DNA from 4 places in the Fusobacterium sp. IOR10 genome. Region 3 is predicted to be linked to each of the others. Evidence: riboswitches for the same ligand, from Rfam matches in the RefSeq annotation. Region 3 holds a riboswitch; each other region holds the start of a gene.
The links. A riboswitch is a leader RNA that binds a small molecule or an ion and turns the genes downstream of it on or off. The one in region 3 is predicted to bind thiamine pyrophosphate.
Positions count from the first base shown of each region.

Region 1 (5,314 bases), on a different contig from region 3:
ATTAGAAACAGAAAAGATTTCAAAGCTATTAATTGAATTTTCAATTCCAGCTATTGTAGGAATGATTGTATTTGCTCTATACAATATAGTAGACAGGATATTTATTGGAAAAGGAATTGGAGCCTATGCTATGGCAGGTTTAAGTATTTGTTTTCCAATATTTATTATTTATATAGCATTTGGAATGTTAATAGGCCAGGGTGGAGGAAGTGTTCTTTCTATTAAATTAGGGGAGCACGATTATAAGGGAGCTCAAAAAGCTCTTGGAAATACCTTTACACTTTTTATATTGGTAAGTCTATTCCTTTCAATTTTTGGGTATATTTATATTGATAAAATACTTTTAATATTTGGAGCCAGTGAAGTAACCCTTCCCTATGCAAAGGAATATATTTTTGTAATTAATAACTTAGTAATTTTTAATTTTATGTCAATGGGAATTAGTAATCTTGTTAGAGCAGAGGGAAATGCTAAATTTGCCATGCAAACTATGATATTAGGTGCTATTACAAATATTATATTAGATCCCATTTTTATTTTTTATTTTCATATGGGAATTAAAGGAGCTGCTTATGCAACAATAGTTTCAAATATGATAGTGAGTTTAATTAATACATATTATTTTACATTTGGTAAAAAATGTCATGTTAGGTTGAGAAGGGAAGATCTTATTTTAGATATGGAAACTGTTAAAATGATATTATCTATTGGTATATCTCCATTTTCATTGCAATTAACAACAAGTTTAGCTACAGTACTTTGTAATAAAGAACTCCTTCTTCAGGGGGGAGATTTTGCTGTTGGAGCAATGGGAATAATAAATAGTATATATATGTTTCTAAGTATGGTAATTGCAGGTATAAGCACAGGTAGTCAACCTATACTAGGATATAATTTTGGTGCTAAAAAATATAATAGGGTACTTAAAACTTTTAAAATATCTATAATTGCAGCTGTTAGTCTAGGATTTTTTTTAATGGTATGCATTTTTATTGTTCCTAGTATTTTTATAAATTTATTCAATGATGGAAATCAAGAAATATTGAAAATTGGAATTAATGGAATAAGAATATACTTTTTATTAATACCTTTAAATTGTTTTTATATAGTTGGATCAAACTATTTTCAATCTATAAATAAGGCTAATAAATCTTTATTTTTAAATCTTTTAAGACAAATTTTTCTAGTTATTCCATTATTATTAATACTTCCACATTATTTTGGTATTAGCGGTATTTGGATGATATTTCCCATAAGTGATCTCATTGTATTTGCAGTAACAGTGATATTTTTAAAAAGACATATGACAAAAATGAGAAGATTAAATTATGCAAGTTTAGCTTAAAGATTGTCCATATTTCCTATATTTTTTAGGTTGTTGTATGAAAAATAAAATAATAATTATTCTTTAAAATTTAAATTATATATGATAAAATACCCTTTTAAAGTTACAGAGGAGGAATAAAATTAAATCATATAAAGAAATTGTTGAAATAATTTATAATAAGTTAACTATATGGAGAAACTTTACTTTAGTGGAGCTTCTATATGTTATAGCTATAGTAATAATGATTCCACTAGGTTTTTTAATATTTAAATTAGCAGTGGAAGGAAAATTAACATGGGGACACGTACTATGGATTAATCTATTGTTTGGTTAAAATATTTTAAAATTAGTGTAAGATATTGACTTATATATTACTTTGTAGTAATATGAGTAGTATTAAATTTAATGAAATTAAGAATATTTGGGGAGCTGCTAAAAGCATGCTGAGATTGGAATGTATTAGTTCAAAACTCTTAGAACCTGATGTAGGTAATTCTACCGTAGGGATTATAGACGATTAATCGTAGTTTTATATTTTATATTGCAAAGATTAGGTCATAACCCTATAGGTTATGACTTTTTTTATTTACATTGATTTTTAGAGGGACAAATATTCTTAATAAAATATATAACTAAAACTAGGAGGAAGAACAGTTGAATTTAAAATGTGGAATAAGTGATGTTGTTGGTGCTAGAATAGGAGTTTATCCTATGCAAGATAATTTTGTAGAGGTAATTTTAGGTGCCTTGAAAGAAACTGATAAAACAGGACTTTATGTTGTAACAGACGATTTAGGAACAATAATACAAGGAAAAAGGGAACGTGTTTTTGCCTATGTAAAGGAAGTATTTTTACGTACAGCCCATGCAGGGGAACATGTAGTTGCAAATGTTTTATTTTCAGTGGGATGTCCAGGAGATGTACCAGAAGATTTTGATTTTGATGCAAAGGCAAAATCTGTGGAACTTCCAATGGAAGATATGCCAATTGCTTGTGCTTGGTCACTATATCCCCTTGGAAGCAAAGAATATTTTCAAGTAATTGTGGAAGAAGTTGAAAAGGCTATGGAAATGTCCAAAGTGGAAGTTGAAAGTTATCATTATTGTACAAGATTAGATGGAAAAGCAAGGGATATATTTAACTTACTTGAAACATCCTTTGAAGGGGTATCAAAAAGAATTCACCATACAATTATCCATGCAACATTTTCAAAGGGAAGCCCATCAAAAACAAAGGAAAAAATTCATATATAATTATAGGGGGAAGAAAATGATTAAAAAATTAGGTTGGACATTGAAGGATATTATAGTTTTATGTGTACTTGGAGTTGCTTTTGGAGCTATGTATTTGGGAGGAGTAACTATTTGGGCATTTGCCAATGCAGCTTTTGGTCCTATTGGTCTTGATATAGTGTATGGAATTTGGTTTACAGCATCTATTACAGGGGCATATATAATTCGTAAACCAGGAGTTGCCCTTGGTACAGAATTAATGGCAGCATTAGGTGAAGTTATATTAGGTACACCATCTGGTATTATGGTATTTATTGGTGCAGCAATTCAAGGACTTGGATGTGAAGCAGTTTTTGCTGCAACTGGTTGGAAAAAATATTCAACACCTGTTTTAGTTTTAGCAGGTATGGGTGCCAGTGTAACAAGTTTTATTTATAATTATTTTGCCTATGGATATTCAAAATTTGCCTTTGTAATGTTAGCTAGTATGTTAGCAGTACGTTTAGTGTCAGGTGCTGTACTTTCTGGTTTGCTTGGTAAATGGATTGGTGATGGTCTTGCAGCTACAGGTGCCTTGTCTTCATTCCCATTAGGTCGTGAAAGAGCTAAAAAGAGAGTTAATGGATAATGGCAAAGGTAAAGGTTTTAAATCTATCAGTTGAAATTAATGAAAAATTTATTTTGAAAAATATTAATATGGAATTTGATACAAGGGATAGAATTTTAATTTTAGGAGAAAGTGGTAGTGGTAAATCCACTCTCCTTCTATCTCTTATGGGAATTATTCAAAGATTTAACAACGCTTGTGTAAAGGGAAATATATTTATAGATGGTGTGTCTGTTAAGGATATGAAAATATCCAAAGTAGCTAGAATTTTTGGAATAGTATTTCAAAATCCTGAAAGTCAGTTCTGTTCCCTTTATCCAAAGGATGAGGTAGCTTTTTCTTTGGAGAATCAATGTATGGATCCTTTACTAATGCCTAGTATAATAGAAAAATCATTGGAAGCATTTGATTTTCCAAAGGAAAAAGAAAATCAACTTATTAATACCCTTTCTGGAGGAGAACAGCAACGTCTTGCACTTTCTTCAATTGGTGCTGTGGATTCTCAAATGTTTTTATTAGATGAACCAACTGCAAACTTGGATCCAAAGGGTAGAGAGCAAGTGGTGAAATCTGCTAAGAAAGCTGGGGAAGAGGGAAAGGGATTAATAGTTGTAGAACATAATTTGGAAAATTGGATTCCATTTTTAGATCAGTTAATTGTTATTGATGGAAATGGTGAAATATTTTGTGATGGAAATATTCGTGAGATGTTTTATGAGCATAGTGATTTGTTAATGAAAAAAGGAATATGGTGCCCCTATAGTATTAGAGTATATGGAAAATTAAGAGAAATGGGATATAATTTTAAAAATGTCCCTTGTAATATTCAAGAGTTGAAAAATGAAAGAATCCCTGAAAATTTATTGAGAAAGGTAATGGATGTTTCTTGTAAACTCTCTGATAAATTAAAAATAAATAGAGGAAATCCAATACTTAAAGTGGAAAAATTATCTGCTGGATACAAAAAAAATAAAAGGGTATTAAAGGAAATAGATTTAACTGTAAATGAAGGGGATTTTTTTGCTTTAGTTGGTGGAAATGGTAGTGGTAAATCAACTTTATCAAAGGTTATATTAAAACTGGCCAATATTTTTAGTGGAGATATTTTTCTTTGTGGAAGAAAATTATCCTCATATAAGGAACAAGAACTTTATGATTTAATTGGTTATGTATTTCAAAATCCTGAACATCAATTTTTAGAAGATACAGTGTGGTCAGAAATTGCCTATAGTATGGATCAAGTTACCAGGGATAAAAATATTAGAAATAAAGAAGTAAATAGACTGTTAGAAGATTTTCATCTTAAAAATTATGAAATGAACAATCCTTTCAGTCTTTCTGGAGGACAAAAAAGAAGACTTTCTGTTGCAACTATGCTTGTGGGAGAAAGGAAAATGTTAATACTAGATGAACCTACTTTTGGACAAGATGAAAGAAATACTAAAATGTTAATGGAAAAACTTGTTAAATTAAATGAACAGGGTATGACAATATTTATGATAACCCATGATTTAGATTTGGTAGATTCCTATGCAAACAATACTGCTGTGTTATATAACGGGGAAATTTTATATAGTGGTGACACTGAAAATCTATGGAATGAAGGGGAAATAATTAAAAAAAGCGGTCTTGATTTTCCCTATAGAGTTAAACTTTTAAATGAGGTGAGTCTTTCATGAATATGAAAAAATTTAATCCCTGTGCAAAACTTCTTGCTAATTTAATTGTTGTACTAGCATCTTTAATGGTTTTTGATCCATATACAATGGGTATGCTATTTAGTTTTAGTTTTTTCTTTGCTATTATTACAAAATCATTTAATTCTAAGAATTTAAAAATGATTATTCCCCTTGTGTGTTTTGCCTTTGGAATGCTTTGGATGAATGGCTCCCTAGCAAGGGTTCAAAATCCAAAAATTATTGCAACTCTTTGGCATATAAACTTCACAGATAAGGGTCTTATTGTGGGAATGGTTTTATTTTTTAGAATTTTAACAATTGGAATTACTTCTATTTTATTTACTTGCAACACTGAGCCTGATGCTTTAATATTAAGCTTGATTAAAGAATTTAAACTAAATCCAGGAGTAGCTTATGGTATACTTACAGCTTTACGTTTTTTACCATCAATGGAATCTGATCTTGCTT
Region 1 is NZ_WJWY01000002.1:40,321-45,634, forward strand. It holds gene GIL12_RS00735 (MATE family efflux transporter) at 1-1,345, shown strand, start outside; TPP riboswitch at 1,740-1,852, shown strand; gene GIL12_RS00740 (YkoF family thiamine/hydroxymethylpyrimidine-binding protein) at 1,982-2,581, shown strand; gene GIL12_RS00745 (ECF transporter S component) at 2,598-3,188, shown strand; gene GIL12_RS00750 (ABC transporter ATP-binding protein) at 3,188-4,846, shown strand; gene GIL12_RS00755 (energy-coupling factor transporter transmembrane protein EcfT) at 4,843-5,314, shown strand, end outside.
Region 1: another riboswitch for thiamine pyrophosphate. It lies ahead of GIL12_RS00740 (YkoF family thiamine/hydroxymethylpyrimidine-binding protein); the one in region 3 lies ahead of tenA (thiaminase II).

Region 2 (5,314 bases), on a different contig from region 3:
CCAAATTTAAGGTAAGTCACACCACTTCTAACTAAATGAGATGCCACATTAGATCCAATTCCTCCACAGCCAGCTATTCCTATAATCATAATATTTGTTGCCAATCTTTATAAATAGGTTGATATCCATAATTTTTAATAGCTTCAATAGTTTCCTCTGCAGAACGAGTATCACTTATTTCAAATTGGCAGGTAGATTTATCCTTTTCAGTATACCCTCCAACATCAGTTTTAGAACCAGCAGAAAGTTTAGTTATACCAAGGTTCATAAGATGATCTCTAAAGTCAGCAACTTCTCTAGTGGAAATATTAATATCAGCTTTTACTTGGAATAATCTAAATGCCATTAAAAATTGTACAAATGTAACATCATCAAGGGGATAACTTGGCTGAAATCCTCCTTCAGCAGGATTTATTCTAGGTAGAGAAATAGAAAAAGCAGTATTTATATATTTATCAGTTAAATATTTTAAATGTAGCCCAGCTAAGAAGGCTTCTTTTTTTATTTCACTAAGACCAAATAATGGGCCCATTCCAACAGTTCTAAGTCCAGCTTTAGCACCTCTTTCTGGAGTATCTAAACGAAAATGATAATCTTTTTTCTTTCCACTTATATGAACTTGATCATAAATTTCTTCATTATAAGTTTCTTGATACACTGTTAATCCATCAAGTCCGATTTCTTTCAATTCTTTGTACTCTTCTTCTTCAAGTGGCATAACCTCTATAGAAACAGAGTCAAAGTATTTTTTTAAAACCCTAATAGCATCTTTTAAATAATCCATTGTATCAATTTCTTTAGCTTCTCCAGTTAATAGAAGTATATGATCAATACCAGTTTTAGCTATTTCTTTAGCTTCTTCTTCTATTTGTTCAATGTTTTGATGTTTTCTAATTATATGATTTTTTTTAGAAAAACCACAATAAGCACAATTATTAGTACAAAAATTAGAAATATAAATAGGTATATATAAAGATATTACATTTCCAAAATATTGTTGTTTTATTAGATTAGCCTTAACAGCCATTTTTTCAAGATGATTTTTAGCAATTGGAGATAAAAGATTAAGAAGATCAAATTCATCTAAATTATCTTTGTGAATACTTTCAATAACATTCTCATCAGTTACATTGGAAAAATAATTTTCAAAATCAAAATTTTGCCATTTTTCTAAAACAGAATAAAATCCCATTATTTATCACCTCTAAATAAGAAATCTGTTAAAGGAGAGGAAGCATTTGCAAATTTAGAAGTTTTAGCAAGTTTAGCAAGATAAGCCATTCTTCCAGCCTTAACAGCCATAGCAAAGGCCTCTCCCATTTTAACAGGATCCTCAGCAGTTGATATGGCAGTATTTACTAAAACAGCGTCAACACCCATCTCCATAGCTTCAGCAGCTTGGGAAGGAGCACCTATTCCAGCATCAATAATAACTGGTATTTTTTTGTTTTCATTAATCATTTCTAGTAATGGCTTAGTTAATAGTCCTCTATTGGAACCTATTGGAGAACCTAAAGGCATAACAGCAGCAGCCCCAGCTTCTTCTAGTTTTTTTGCAGCTATTAAATCAGGAACAATGTAAGGAAGAACAATAAATCCTTCTTTAGCTAATACTTTAGTTGCTTTAATAGTTTCTTCATTATCAGGCATTAAGTACTTCATGTCATTAATTATTTCTATTTTTATAAAGTCTCCACATCCAGCTTCCCTAGCTATTCTAGCTATTTTAATAGCTTCTTCAGCATTTCTGGCTCCAGAAGTATTTGGAAGTAATGTTACTTCTTTTGGAATATAGTTCAATATATTTTCCTTTGGATCAGAAAAATTAACTCTTCTAAGAGCCATAGTAATAATATTAGATTCACTTGCATTTAGCATTGGAGCAATAGTATTTTTATCAGCAAACTTACCTGTTCCAGTTAAAAGCCTACTTTGAAACTCATGTCCTTTTAAAATTAAATTATCCATTTTAATCTCCTTAAGTATATAGTTTTATTTTTCAATATATTAAAATAATTTATTATTATCCTCCAGAAACGAAAGATAAAACTTCAATATTATCATTTTCTTTTATTATAGTTTTATGCCAATTTTCTTTTTTTATAATAAGGTCATTAATTAGAATTACAGCTCCAGATAAATTTATATTTTTTTCTTTTGAGATTTTTTTTATAAAATTATCAGCAAAAATTTCTTTTTCTAATATTTCATTAGATCCATTAAGTATAATATTCACAGTTTCCTCCTTAAAAAATTTAATAAAAAAAGCTCTAACTTATTAGTTAGAGCTTTTTTTATTATCTGTAAAAAATTAACCATTAATATAACTTAATAATTGTTTTGGAGTTTAAAAAAGTTCTCCTAAAAAAGGTTAATTTATTTACTTCCCTTCGCCAGCATTATCTGGTTCAAGTAATAAGAGTCGAGATTAGATCTCCTCTCAGCCTGTTAAGGCTCCCCTAGTAAGTTATTTTATATTTATTTGTTTAATACGTTGTGATTATACATCTATATAATTTTTCTGTCAAGTGTAAGAATTAAAGTTTTAATAAAAAACTAGAATTTAAACTCAGCAGATATAGCAACAGCTTGTACAGTTTTACTGAAAATAGTTCCAGTACCACTGTTTGAATAATCTGTACTAGCTTGGTCAGTTTTATAATCAACATAAGAATATGTTAATGTGTAGGTTCTATTTTCCACAGGGGAATATTGAATACCAACTCCATATAAGTTAGCATCAAGGGCAAAATCAGTATCCTTGTAAGTGTCTTCATTAGCTCCAGTATCTGTGTATTGGTACCCTGCCATTAAAACAACTTTTTCATTTAATTTATAATCTATTCCAAAAGAAATTTCATATCCATTATCATAATTATCATAAGCTCCATCTCTGTTAGCTTCTTTTATAAAATAATAATTTCCACTTGTAAGTAAAGTAATTTTATCATTTAACTCATATGACAGCCCAAGAGACATAGTAGCTGGTAAATTTCTTCTTTCCTTATCAGTCCATTCACTAATTACTTTTTGGCTTAATAAAGTTCCTACGATTTTAGCAGAGTTACCTTCATCAACAGGATCTAAAGTAGCTGTTAATCCATCTCTTCCTTTTTCAGATTTAAAATATAGTTCCACTTCAGATTCATATTTAAACCCAATATTTAATTTATCAGTTGCCTTATAGTCAAATCCAAGAACTCCCCCAACTCCATAGGCTGTTCTTTCAGCATCAAGCTGAACTTGAAGATTTTGAGTATCTGAAGAATTCCCATCTAATGCAAAGTTGTAGTTAGCAGTACAATCTAAATTTCTTGTGGCATAAATAAATCTAATAGCTCCTCCAACACTGAATTTAGGAGTCAACTTCTGAGCTATACCAAAATTTGTGTTAATATAGTATGAAGATCCAACAGTTTCAGGACTGTCCAAATAAGTTATAGCAGCACTAGGATGAGCATCATCTTTAAAATAACCAATTCCTTTAGCGGCAGAGATTTGAACTGCCTCTCCAAGTACTTCAAATGCAGTAAGACCTCCCTCATATTTTAATGCTCCTCCACCAGCTGCAACTCCTGAATGGATGAAGTAAGATCTATCCCCTTTCTTAGATACATACTGAACAGAAGGAACCAAAGCAGAAGGGTGATCACTTTCGTGGGTACCTCCATTTGCAATAGTTGGATAATTAGTTTCCATTTTGTAATTTTTAAATACTGTTTGTGAATTAATCTTAAAATAAGTTCCGTCTTCCATAAATACAGTACCAGCTGGATTATAAAAAGCAGCTGAAGTTCCAATTTTACCAATCATAGAAGGATGCGCGAAATACTCAGCGTCTTGTTCTGCAAGGTAGTCAATACTTCCAGCATAAGCAGTAGCAGATGCCAGTATTGACAAAAGTATAAGTGATTTTTTCATAATAAATTTCTCCCCATATATTACTTGTTTATTTTTATTGATTTGTTAAAACAAAGCGCCTCTTTTAAAATAACATTTCCGTTTTCCTTTAGTTCATGTTCAATCATTTCATATGTAGGATCATAGAATCCAGAACAAATGAGACAGGCAAAGCCATGAACATACCACCAACCTTTTTTTAACATCCATTCAATTGTTTCATCTTCAAGAAAATTGTAGCTGCTTCCTTCTTTAAAGCCTTTAAAAACTAGGCCCTTTAACTCTTCAACTAGTTCATCTAAAAAATTCTTAGATAAATTTTCTCTCATGAATATTGCTCTAAAAAGTGCCTTTTCTTCCTTTGCAAACAAGCAAATTCCAATACCTATATTCAAAAGACTTAAATCAGTATAATTAATAGCCACTTTATCAAAAAGTTTATTTTTCGCAACTTTAGATAATTGATTTTTTAATACTGTCATAGATCCAAAATTAGAATAAATAGATATAGTGGAAGAATTTAGTTTTGCAGCTATATTCCTAGCTGTAACACTTTTCATTCCTTCTGTTATTAAAATGTTGTAGGCAACATTTAAAATTTTATCTTTTGAAAATTTTAAAGTTCGAGCCATAAAAACCTCCGTTATTATATCATAACACTATTATGAAATAAGATTATCTATATTTTTACAAATACATAAAAATTATACTTCATAAGACCTTAAAAATCAATATTAAATTAATAAAAATATATGGGGATATATAACATTTTTTTAAAATAAGATAACAAAATGTTAAATTAATCTTTAAAATAATTATTTTCTATTAAGAATTTTTTAGCAACATCTTCTGGTTTTTCATGTAATTCATCAACTTGATAGTTTAAGCTTGTCATAACTTCATCAGTTAAAGCTTTAGATAAATTTGTTAAAGCTCCTTTGATTTCAGGATATTGTTCATAAACATCATCCCTTAATATAGGCATAGCATAATAAGGTGGGAAGAAATGTTTATCATCTTTTAGAGAAATTAAGTCATATTTTTTAAGTAAACCATCAGTGGCAAAAGCATCAGCAACATCAGTATTTTTATTTCCTAAAGCAATATATTTTGCAGAGTCATCTAGAGCTTTAGTATCTTTAACATTAAAATTATATTTTTCCATAAGTCCAGGTAATCCATCTTCTCTATTTAAAAATTCAAAAGAAGCACCGAAAACTAATTTATGTGAAACTTTAGCAAGATCACTAATTGTTGCTAAATTATATTTTTGAGCAGTTTCTTTTGTTACTGCCATTACATAAGTATTATTAAAACTCATTTGTGGTAATACTGTTATGTTATATTCTGATTTTAATTCTTTTTTTACAATGTTATAAACCTTTTCAACATCACTAATTGGTTTATGTTTTAA
Region 2 is NZ_WJWY01000018.1:24,888-30,201, forward strand. It holds gene thiF (sulfur carrier protein ThiS adenylyltransferase ThiF) at 1-89, opposite strand, end outside; gene thiH (2-iminoacetate synthase ThiH) at 86-1,192, opposite strand; gene GIL12_RS06405 (thiazole synthase) at 1,192-1,968, opposite strand; gene thiS (sulfur carrier protein ThiS) at 2,024-2,236, opposite strand; TPP riboswitch at 2,369-2,471, opposite strand; gene GIL12_RS06415 (OmpP1/FadL family transporter) at 2,557-3,921, opposite strand; gene GIL12_RS06420 (TetR/AcrR family transcriptional regulator) at 3,942-4,532, opposite strand; gene GIL12_RS06425 (glycine betaine ABC transporter substrate-binding protein) at 4,700-5,314, opposite strand, start outside.
Region 2: another riboswitch for thiamine pyrophosphate. It lies ahead of thiS (sulfur carrier protein ThiS); the one in region 3 lies ahead of tenA (thiaminase II).

Region 3 (5,314 bases):
AAAAGCTGGGATTTCATATCTCTCCCACTAACTGTGTGGGTTAATTCCATAAGTCTATCAGCTATAGTAGATTTTCCATGATCTATGTGAGCGATTATCGAAAAGTTTCTTTTAAATTTTTGTAACACTTGAACCTCCAAAAATAAATAATATAGTATATATTATTATAGAAGAAAATAGCGAAAAAAGCAATAAATACTTAATTAAAAGGCCCAATTGCCCTTAATAAATATATTTTCTTTTTTCATATTTTTAGCTATTCCCAAAATATTTAAATCATCTGTTCCAAACATGAAATCAACATGTGTTAAAGAATCATTAACACCATTTTTTTCCATTGTTTCAGAATCCATTTTATCCCCATCTTGTATACAACTAGGATAAGCTTGTCCAATTGCCAAATGACAAGATGCATTTTCGTCAAATAAGGTATTATAAAATAGAATATTTGAATTTGAAATAGGAGAATCAAAAGGCACAAGTGCAATTTCTCCTAGATATTTAGAACCTTCATCTGTATTAATAAGACTTTCTAAAGCTTCTTTCCCGTGAGCTGCTTTAAAATCTATAATTTTTCCATCTTTAAACGTAATGGAAAAGTCTTCAATTAAAGTTCCTCCATAATTTAATGGTTTTGAAGCATAAACAATACCATTTACTCCGTATTTATGAGGAAGAGAAAAAACTTCTTCAGTTGGAATATTGGCCACAAATTCAATATTGTTTTTTGTAACATCCTTACCAGAAGCCCAAATATGATTTTTAGGCATTTGTACAGTTAAATTAGTTCCTAAAGAATTTGTGATAATAAGTTTTTCAAATTGTTTATTATTTAAATAATCCATTTTTTCTTTTAAAGTATCCAAATGTTTTTTCCAAGTTTCTATAGGATCAGGAGTATCAGCCTTTACAGAATAAATAATAGCATCCCATAATTTTTGAACTGCCTTTTCTTCACTACAGTTTTCAAATATTTTTTTAGCCCAAGATTTAGTTGGAACAGATAAAATATTCCATTGTATTTCATTTCCCATAACTTTATCATAGTATGGCTTAAATTTAATGTTTCTAGTTTTTTGAGAAATAGCAATTTTTTCAGAATCAATTCCCTTTAAAAGTTCAGGATCATTTGCAGCAATACTTAAAAAAGCAGCTCCTTTATTTGCATAGGACATAAGAGATTCAAGTTGCCAATCAGGAATATTTTCAAATAACAGTTTATCCTTATAAATAAAATCCATTTTCTTACAAAAATCATCTGACCAATGTACAATAACTTCACTAGCTCCAATTTCATAAGCTTTTTCAACTAATTTTCTAGTGAAATCAGCTGTTTCCACAGGGGACATAATTACTAAACATTGATTTTTTTGTAAATTAATTCCAATTTTTAAAGCAAGTTCAACATAGTTTTCTAAAAATTCTTTATTCAAATTAATTACCTCCAAAAAGTAAATTATAAATCTATAGTAATTTTATCATAAAAAACTTTAAAATAACACAAGTTCTTAAACAAAATTAATTAACCAGGTGATACTGTAATAGTACAATTTATCTTGTTAATCTTGATAAGATTAGAAAAGTGTGTTATAGTTTATTTGTTATGTAATACTACTAGGGGAGCGAGAGCTGAGAATTACCCTTAATTACCTGTTCTAGATAATACTAGCGAAGGGAAGTGGTTAAGCTTTATATCATTTTCTTTTACTGACTATTTAAGTAAATTAAGAAAATGATTTTTTTATTTTAGGGGGAAATATGTTATTTACAGAGGAATTATATTCACATGTTGAGAAAATATGGGCAAGTTATTACGAGCATCCATTTGTGGATGAACTTGGAAGTGGAAAATTAGATAAGGAAAAATTTAAATATTATATGATACAAGATTATTTGTACTTATTAGATTATGCAAAGGTATTTTCACTTGGAGCTATAAAAAGTGATGATGAGGAAACTATGGCTAAATTTTCTAGTTTAGCAGAGGGGACTCTTCATACTGAAATGTCAACTCATAGAAAATATATGGAAAAATTAGGAATAACAAAGGAAGAAATTGAAAATTCAAAACCAGCATTGGCAAATTTATCTTACACTCACTATATGCTAGCAGTTTCTTATTCTGGTGGAATAATAGAAATAGCAGTTTCTGTTTTAGCATGTCTTTGGAGTTATGAATGTATAGGAAGACATCTTTATGAAAAATATGGTTTGCAGGATAATTTTTACAAAGAATGGATAGAGTCATATATTTCAGATGAGTATCATAATTTAACTCTTTGGCTTCTTGAATTAGTTAATAAGTACGGAGAAGGAATAGGAATAAAAAGAAAAGAAAAATTAATTGAAATATTTATAAATACAAGTAGATTTGAATATTTATTTTGGGATATGGCTTATAAAATAGAAGATTAGAGGAGATTATAATGAAGGTTTTAGAATTAGATGAAGTTTCCTTTTCATATGAAGAAGAGGAAGAGCTTATAAAAAAAATATCATTTTCATTAAGTAAAAATGAATTCTTATCAATTATAGGAAGCAGTGGTTGTGGAAAGTCAACTATAATAAAAATTATAGGGGGAATAGAAAAAGAAACAAGTGGGAAGATAAAAAGTTTAAAAACTGCATATATGCCACAAAAAGATTTACTTTTACCATGGAGAACAGTAATTGATAACATACTTTTACCTATAGAATTAAACAAAACATCTATAAGTGAAGGGAGAAAAAAAGGAAAATTTTATTTGGAAAAACTTCATTTAAAGGAATATGAAAACAAGTTACCTCAAGATCTTTCTGGAGGAATGAGGCAAAGGGTATCATTTATAAGAACCCTTTTAACTGAAGCAGATATATTGTTATTAGATGAACCTTTTTCTGCTCTAGATGCAATAACTAAAGGAAAGTTACAAAAATGGTTGTTAGAAACTTTAAGTGAATTTAACAAAAGTGTTATTTTTATAACCCACGATATAAATGAAGCTCTATATTTATCAGATAGAATACTAGTTTGTCAAAATAGACCTCTTGATTCATTTATAGAATATAAATTACCAAAGGTAAAAGATGAAAAATTTATAATAGAAACTAAGAAAAAAATATTGTCAAATATAGGAGGGGAAGAGGAATGAGAAAACCTTCATTAGCATTTTACTCTTCAAGTATATTTTTTATAGCCTGGGAGGTATTTGCAAGATATTTAAATTTAAAATTTGTTTTACCTTGGCCAACTGCTGTTTTAAAAAGAATGTGGGAATTAAGAGTTCCTTTATTTAAATATCATATGTTTGCAACTTTAAAAATAGCTGGAGTATCAATTATTTTATCCTTTGCTTTGGGGATATTTTTAGCAGTAATCATGGATAGGAGTAAAAAGGTTGAAGAGGCTATATATCCAATAATAGTTACAACTCAAACTATACCAACACCTGCAATAGCACCTATATTTATTCTTTGGTTTGGATATAGTATTTGGAGTAAAGTATTGGTAGCTGTATTAATTGCTTTTTTTCCAGTTACAATTAATTTACATGATGGGTTGAAATCAACAAAAAAAGATTATATAGAACTTTTCAAAAGTATGCATGCAAGGGAATGGGATATATTTTGGAAATTAAAAGTTCCATCAACTATACCATATTTTTTCTCATCTCTAAAAATGGCAATTCCTTTAGTTTTAATAGGAGCAGCAATTGGAGAATGGTTAGGAGCAACAGCAGGACTTGGATATTTCAGTAAAAGAATGATGACACAACTAGATGGAGCAGGGGTTTTTGCACCAATAGTTTTAATTTCAATTATAGCTGTATCCTTTGTTAATTTAATTTCTTATTTGGAAAAGAAATTTTTAAAGTGGAGGGGAAATTAATTATGAAATTTAAGCATTTATTAATTATTTTATTAATTGTCATTTTTTCAGGTTGTGGAAATAAATCCAGTGAAAATAAAGGGATTGATAACTTAGAAACTATAGATTTAGTTTTAGATTGGTATCCAACATCTTCAAGTGTTCCAATATACGTAGCTTTAAAAAAGGGATACTATAAGGAAGAGGGAATAAAATTAAATATTCATCTTCCTTCAGGTGTTTCAGATCCTTTAGCTTTAGTAGCTGCAAAAAAGGCTGATTTAGGTTATTATTATATTCATAATACAATTATATCAATTGTAAATGATAATATACCAGTTAAGGCTATAGCTACTACTTTACAGGGATCAGTTAATACGGTAATGTCTTTAAAGGAAAGTAATATAACTCGTCCAAAGGATTTAGAAGGAAAAACAATTGGATATTCAGGTGGACCTTTATCAGAAAAAATGATATTTACAATGATGACAGCAGATGGTGGAGATCCTAAAAAAGTAAAATTAATAGATGTAGGTTTTGAATTATTAACATCTCTAATGACTAAAAAAGTTGACGCTATATTTGGAGGACTTGTAACCCATGAGGTTCCTCTTCTAGAAGAAAAAGGCTATAAAGTTAATTATTTTTTCCCAAGGGATTTTGGAGTTCCTGAATACCCAGAAACATTAATAATTGCAAATAATGAGTTAATAGAAAAAAGAGGAGATATTTATAGTAAATTTTTAAAGGCAACAAGAAAAGGTTTTGAATATGCAAAGGGCAATCCAGAGGAGGCTGTTCAAATTCTTTTGTCTAACCAAGCAGCAGATCAATTTCCTTTAAATGAAAATGTAGAAAGAATTGCAACGAAAAAATATATTGAAATTATGGAAAAATTTGGACCATTTTTATCAATAGACAAGGAAGTTTTTCAAAAAAATGTTGATTGGTTATATGAGAAAGGGTTTATAAAAAGAAAAGAAAAACTTGAAAATTTATATAAAAGCTTGATTAATTAAGAAAAAGATAATAAAATAGAAAAAGGGGAGAGGGCAAGTGAAAAAAATTAAATTATTAGTATTGTGTATGTTAATATTTATTGTTGGGTGTGGGAGCAAAAAAGTTAAGGAAAAAGAATTGACAAATGTTTCCATAGTTTTGGATTGGTATCCAAATGCTATTCATAGTTTGTTTTACGTTGCAATGGAAAAGGGTTATTTTGAAGATGAAGGAATTAAATTAGATATAAAATATCCTGCTAATGTGTCAGATCCAATAGCATTACCAGCAGCTGGAAAAGCTGATTTTGGATTATTTTATCCTCAACAAATGATAATGGCAAAAACTCAAGAAGATATTCCAATAGTTGCAATTGGAGCATTAACTCAAGGACCTTTAAATGTAGTAGTGGCTCCAAAGGAAACTGGAATAACTAGACCAAGAGATTTAGAAGGGAAAACAATTGGA
Region 3 is NZ_WJWY01000012.1:53,445-58,758, forward strand. It holds gene lepA (translation elongation factor 4) at 1-140, opposite strand, end outside; gene GIL12_RS05045 (aminopeptidase) at 204-1,433, opposite strand; TPP riboswitch at 1,607-1,694, shown strand; gene tenA (thiaminase II) at 1,759-2,415, shown strand; gene GIL12_RS05055 (ATP-binding cassette domain-containing protein) at 2,427-3,131, shown strand; gene GIL12_RS05060 (ABC transporter permease) at 3,128-3,868, shown strand; gene GIL12_RS05065 (ABC transporter substrate-binding protein) at 3,871-4,866, shown strand; gene GIL12_RS05070 (ABC transporter substrate-binding protein) at 4,904-5,314, shown strand, end outside.

Region 4 (5,314 bases), on a different contig from region 3:
TTGCTTATCTTGTTAAATTTCTCTATTCTATTGTTAATGTCCTTCGTTCGCATCTCTTGCGGACAAGAAGTATAATACCACTTTCAGCAATTTATGTCAACTGTTTTTTATTTTTATTTTATAATTGTTCAAATTCTTCTTCATCAAAAGAAAGTATTATTTTTTTATTTTTTATTTCCAACTTTCTATATTTAACTCCTGCCATATCCAACATTCTTTTAGAAGCAATGTCTGAAGGTGTATCTTTATATTTTTCAGATAGAAAAATAATCTCTTTTATTCCACTTTGTATTATACTTTTGCTACATTCATTGCATGGAAATAATCCAACATAAATACTACAATTTTTTAAATTTTTAACACTATTTAAAATAGCATTTAATTCTGCATGACAAACAAAAGGATATTTTGTTTCTAAATATTCACCTTTTCTTTCCCAAGAAAAATTATCATCATCACATCCTTGAGGTAGTCCATTATATCCAACTCCTACAATTTTTTTATCAGAATTTACTATACATGCTCCTACTTGTGTACTTGGATCTTTACTTCTTTTTGCTGACAACAAAGCTATTCCCATAAAATATTGATCCCAACTTATATAGTCTTTTCTTTTCATTTAATTTCTCCTTTATAAATTATTTTATAATTTATAATACCCTTATTTTAAAAATTTTTCAAAGATTTATTTTAAATTTATAAAAATAAGAATACTATATAAAAAAGATGACTCCTATAAAACAAAGAAACCACCTTTTATAAATATTATTCAATTTAATTTTATTTTGCTATTTTTTCCTCTAAAACTTTCCCAACTCTAAATTTGACAACTTTTTTAGCTTTCACTTTCATTTTTTTACCTGTTTGAGGATTTCTAACTTCTCTTGCTGCTCTCTTCATTACTTCCCATTTTCCCCAACCAACAAAGCCTACTGTATTACCTTGTTCTAAATTATTAGATACTGTTTCTAAAAAAAGGTTTACTAATTTTTCTGCTTCTTTCTTTGTCATTTCACCTCTTAATGCAATACCATCTACAAATTCTTTTTTTGTCATGCTTAACCCCCTCCTGATTCTTTTGGATATTAGCTTCTACGTTACTTATTTATAGCTCATAATTTAATTTTTGTAAAGCTCTTTTCTTTATAAAGTTTGACTTAATTAAATCAAGAGTATATAATATGAACTGAATTGCTAGGGGAGCTTCGGCTGAAAAAAGATTCGTTCTTGACCCTTATAACCTGATCTAGATAGTACTAGCGTAGGGAAGCTGATTATATTTTATTTTTTGCTTATTTTTTTAATTTAAGCAACTATATTTATTAATTATGCTCTGTACTCTGTACAGAGCTTTTTTTTTACTTTTTTACAAGGAGGAATTATTATGACACAAATGGAATATGCAAAAAAAGGTATTTTTACAAAAGAAATGGAAATTGTATCAAAAGATGAACATATTGAAAAAGATAAACTTATCAAACTTATTTCTAATGGAAAGGTTGTTATACCGTGCAATGTGAATCATAAAAATATTTATCCTAGAGCTATTGGTAAATATATGAAAACTAAAATTAATGTTAATTTGGGAGTTTCTGAGGATTGTTGTAATTATGAAGAAGAACTTGAAAAAGCTAATAAAGCTATTGAATATGGAACTGATGCCATAATGGATTTAAGTACTTTTGGAGATACTAAAAATTTTAGAAAAAACTTAATTGCTAATTGTACTACAATGATTGGAACAGTTCCCATGTATGATGCTGTTGCTAAACTTGGAAAAAATATTAAAGATATGACAGTTGATGATCTTTTTGAAGTTGTTGAAGAGCACTGTAAAGATGGAATTGACTTTATTACTGTTCATGCTGGTCTTAATAAAATTTGTATAGAAAGATTAAAAAATAAAAAAAGAATGACTAAAATTGTGAGCAGAGGAGGATCAATTTTATTTCAATGGATGATACAAAATAATAAAGAAAATCCATTCTATGAATATTTTGATAGACTTCTTGAAATCTGTTATAAATATGACGTTACTCTAAGTTTAGGAGACGGACTTAGACCTGGTTCCATATATGACTCCACTGATGCACCTCAAATACAAGAATTAATTATTCTTGGAGAACTTACTAAAAGAGCTTGGGAAAAAAATGTTCAAATTATCATTGAAGGGCCTGGACATATTCCTATGCATGAAATTTCTACAAATATGCAATTGGAAAAGAAATTATGTCATGATGCTCCTTTTTATGTTTTAGGTCCTATTGTTACTGATATTGCTCCAGGTTATGATCATATTACTGCTGCTATAGGGGGAGCTATTGCTGCTCTTAATGGTGCTAATTTCTTATGTTATGTCACTCCTGCGGAACACTTAAGACTCCCTGATTTAAATGATATGAAAGAAGGAATTATGGCCTCTAAAATTGCAGGACATGCTGCTGATATTTCAAAAGGTATACCACAGGCTATAGAATGGGATTACAAAATGGGAGAATTTCGAGGAAATTTAGATTGGAAAGGAATGTTTAATAATTGTCTAGATAAAGAAAAAGCTCAAGAATATAGACAATCTTCTCAACCTATAGAAGAGGAAGTTTGTACTATGTGTGGAGATCTATGTCCAATGAAACGATGTAATGATATTATTTAATTTCACTTTATAAAAGATTATATATCATGGTGTTAGTATTTAATTTTTAATATTAGCACCATTATTTTTTTGCAAAAAAAAATTACTATATACAAATAGTAATCTAAAGTTATATATGGCTGGGATGGCTGGATTCGAACCAACGCATAACGGAGTCAAAGTCCGATGCCTTACCGCTTGGCGACATCCCAACAACAATAACTATGATATCATAATCTTTTTTTTTTGTCAATCCTTTCTTAAAAAAAATTTAAACATTCTCTTATTCTGCAATTTCTTCTTTTATTTCTAGCTCTTTAACTTCGTTATATTTTTCAATAACAGAATCTGTTATTTCTTTTCTTAAATCCAAAGTTATTGGATGAGCAACATCTTTGTATTCTCCATCTGGCATTTTTCTAGAAGGCATAGCTACAAACATACCCTTTTGACCATCAATAACCTTTAGCCCATGAATAACAAAACTTCCATCAAATGTTAAATCTGCGTAAGCTTTTAATTTAGCATCAGTATCTCCTTTAACTATTCTTAACCTTACATCTGTAATTTTCATTTCAATGCACCATCCTTTTTTATGTAGTATTAACTGTTATAAAAAATTGCATATATATATATTGCAATCTCCTATTTTCTCTTTTAGTTCCTTAATACATATCTTTTTATCATTTGGAAGTAACAAATAATAACAACTACCACTACCTGACATAGAGAAAGTATATTTTTTTATACAATTGATTTTTTCTCTAAAATTTATAATATCCTTATTTTGCTCCAATAGTGATTGTTCTAATACATTTTCATTATATTGATTAATATCATTTAATTTATTGTTTTTCAAACTTTCAATCAAAGTTTTTATATTTGCTTTTTTGGGGTTTTCTAATTTATTATATAGTTTATAGGCTTCTTTTGTTGAAACTCCAAAATTAGGCTTAATTAATAATATTTTGCACTGAAGATTATTTTTTATTTCTATTAATTCTTCACCAATTCCTTGAACTCTACAGGGAATATTTTTTATAAAAAATGGAATATCTGCCCCAATATTTTTTGATAAATCTATCATTTCTTCCTCTGATAAAATACACTTATAGTATTTATTTAACTCCTTAAGAAAAAAAGCTCCATTGGAACTTCCTCCTCCTAAACCAGCTTGACTTGGGATTTTTTTTTCTAAATAAATTTCTATTTCTTCTTTATCTAATCTAGTTATTTCATAAAATTTATTATAAACTTTATAAATAATATTACTTTCATTTGTGGGAATACTATCTATATTACATTTTATTTTTAATTTTCCTTTTTTACCTTTAAATTCTATATCCATTCTGTCTGAAAGTGAAATTGGAAGCATAATCATATCTAATTTGTGATATCCATTGGAATATTTTCCTAAAATATTTAATCCAATATTTATTTTTGCATTACTATAAACAGATACCATTGATTAATTCTCCTTACTTTCTATTTTTAAATCTTTAACTTCTAAAATTTTTGCTAAATCTCCACTTCTGTCTTTAGTTACATTTCCTAAAGGAACCTCTAGTATCTGAAATTTAAAAAATTTATCATAATATTCTAATTCTAAAATATCATTTACTTTTACTTTTGTTCCAGATTTAGCTACTCTTCCATTTATTTTAGCTTTTCCGCTGTCAACAACTACTTTGGCAACAGGCCTTCTTTTTATGATTCTACTTATTTTTAAAAATTTATCTAATCTCATGTTCTCTCCTTTATATTAGGTATACCTTATTTTTACAATAAGTCAATAGCTTATTTTAAAATTTTGATTTTTCCCATAATTTTTCCATTACTTTTAAATCTGAATCTTTTATATTACAATTATCTTCAATGTAATTAAATCTTTTTTCAAATTTATCATTTGATTTTCTCATTATCGTATCTATATTCAATCCACAGTGTCTTGCATAATTTGTCAATGAAAACAACAAATCCCCAATCTCTTCTTCTAAATTTTCTGTATCTTTATTTTTTATTGCTAGTTTTACTTCTTCAATCTCCTCTTGTACCTTAAAAAAAACATCTTCTTTATTTTCCCAATCAAATCCATATATACTTACCTTTTCTTGAATTTTTTGAGCTCTTAATAAAGGTGGCAAATGTTTTGGTATTCCATCTAAAATATATTTTCTTTCTTTAATTTCTTTTTCTGTATTTTTTATTACTTCCCAATTTTTTATAACATCTTCCTCACTTATTGATTCTGCTTTTTTAAATATATGAGGATGTCTTCTTATTAGTTTATTGTTTATTCCTTGAACTACATCTTTTATATTGAATTCTTCCTTTTCATCTGAAATTTTTGCTTGAAAAACAATATGTAATAAAAGGTCTCCCAGTTCACCTTTTAAATTGTCTCCCCCAATATCCATTGCCTCCAATACTTCATAAACTTCTTCTAAGAAATCACCCTTTAAGCTTTCTCTCGTTTGTTTCATATCCCAAGGACACCCATTCTTTCCCCTTAAAATATCCATAATTTCTATTAGCCTATCAAATTCTTTCAATTTTTTCCTCCTCATATTCTTTAAAAAATTCTCTAATATTCTTTGAATATTTTATAGAATCATTTCCATATAATTCACATTTACCAGCTTTAATCATTGATAAAATATTATTAAAATTAATTTTTTTATT
Region 4 is NZ_WJWY01000031.1:99-5,412, forward strand. It holds gene GIL12_RS08370 (dCMP deaminase family protein) at 119-619, opposite strand; gene GIL12_RS08375 (HU family DNA-binding protein) at 781-1,056, opposite strand; TPP riboswitch at 1,187-1,285, shown strand; gene thiC (phosphomethylpyrimidine synthase ThiC) at 1,379-2,653, shown strand; tRNA gene GIL12_RS08385 (tRNA-Gln) at 2,770-2,844, opposite strand; gene spoVG (septation regulator SpoVG) at 2,916-3,206, opposite strand; gene ispE (4-(cytidine 5'-diphospho)-2-C-methyl-D-erythritol kinase) at 3,243-4,097, opposite strand; gene GIL12_RS08400 (S4 domain-containing protein) at 4,101-4,379, opposite strand; gene mazG (nucleoside triphosphate pyrophosphohydrolase) at 4,435-5,184, opposite strand; gene GIL12_RS08410 (DEAD/DEAH box helicase) at 5,171-5,314, opposite strand, start outside.
Region 4: another riboswitch for thiamine pyrophosphate. It lies ahead of thiC (phosphomethylpyrimidine synthase ThiC); the one in region 3 lies ahead of tenA (thiaminase II).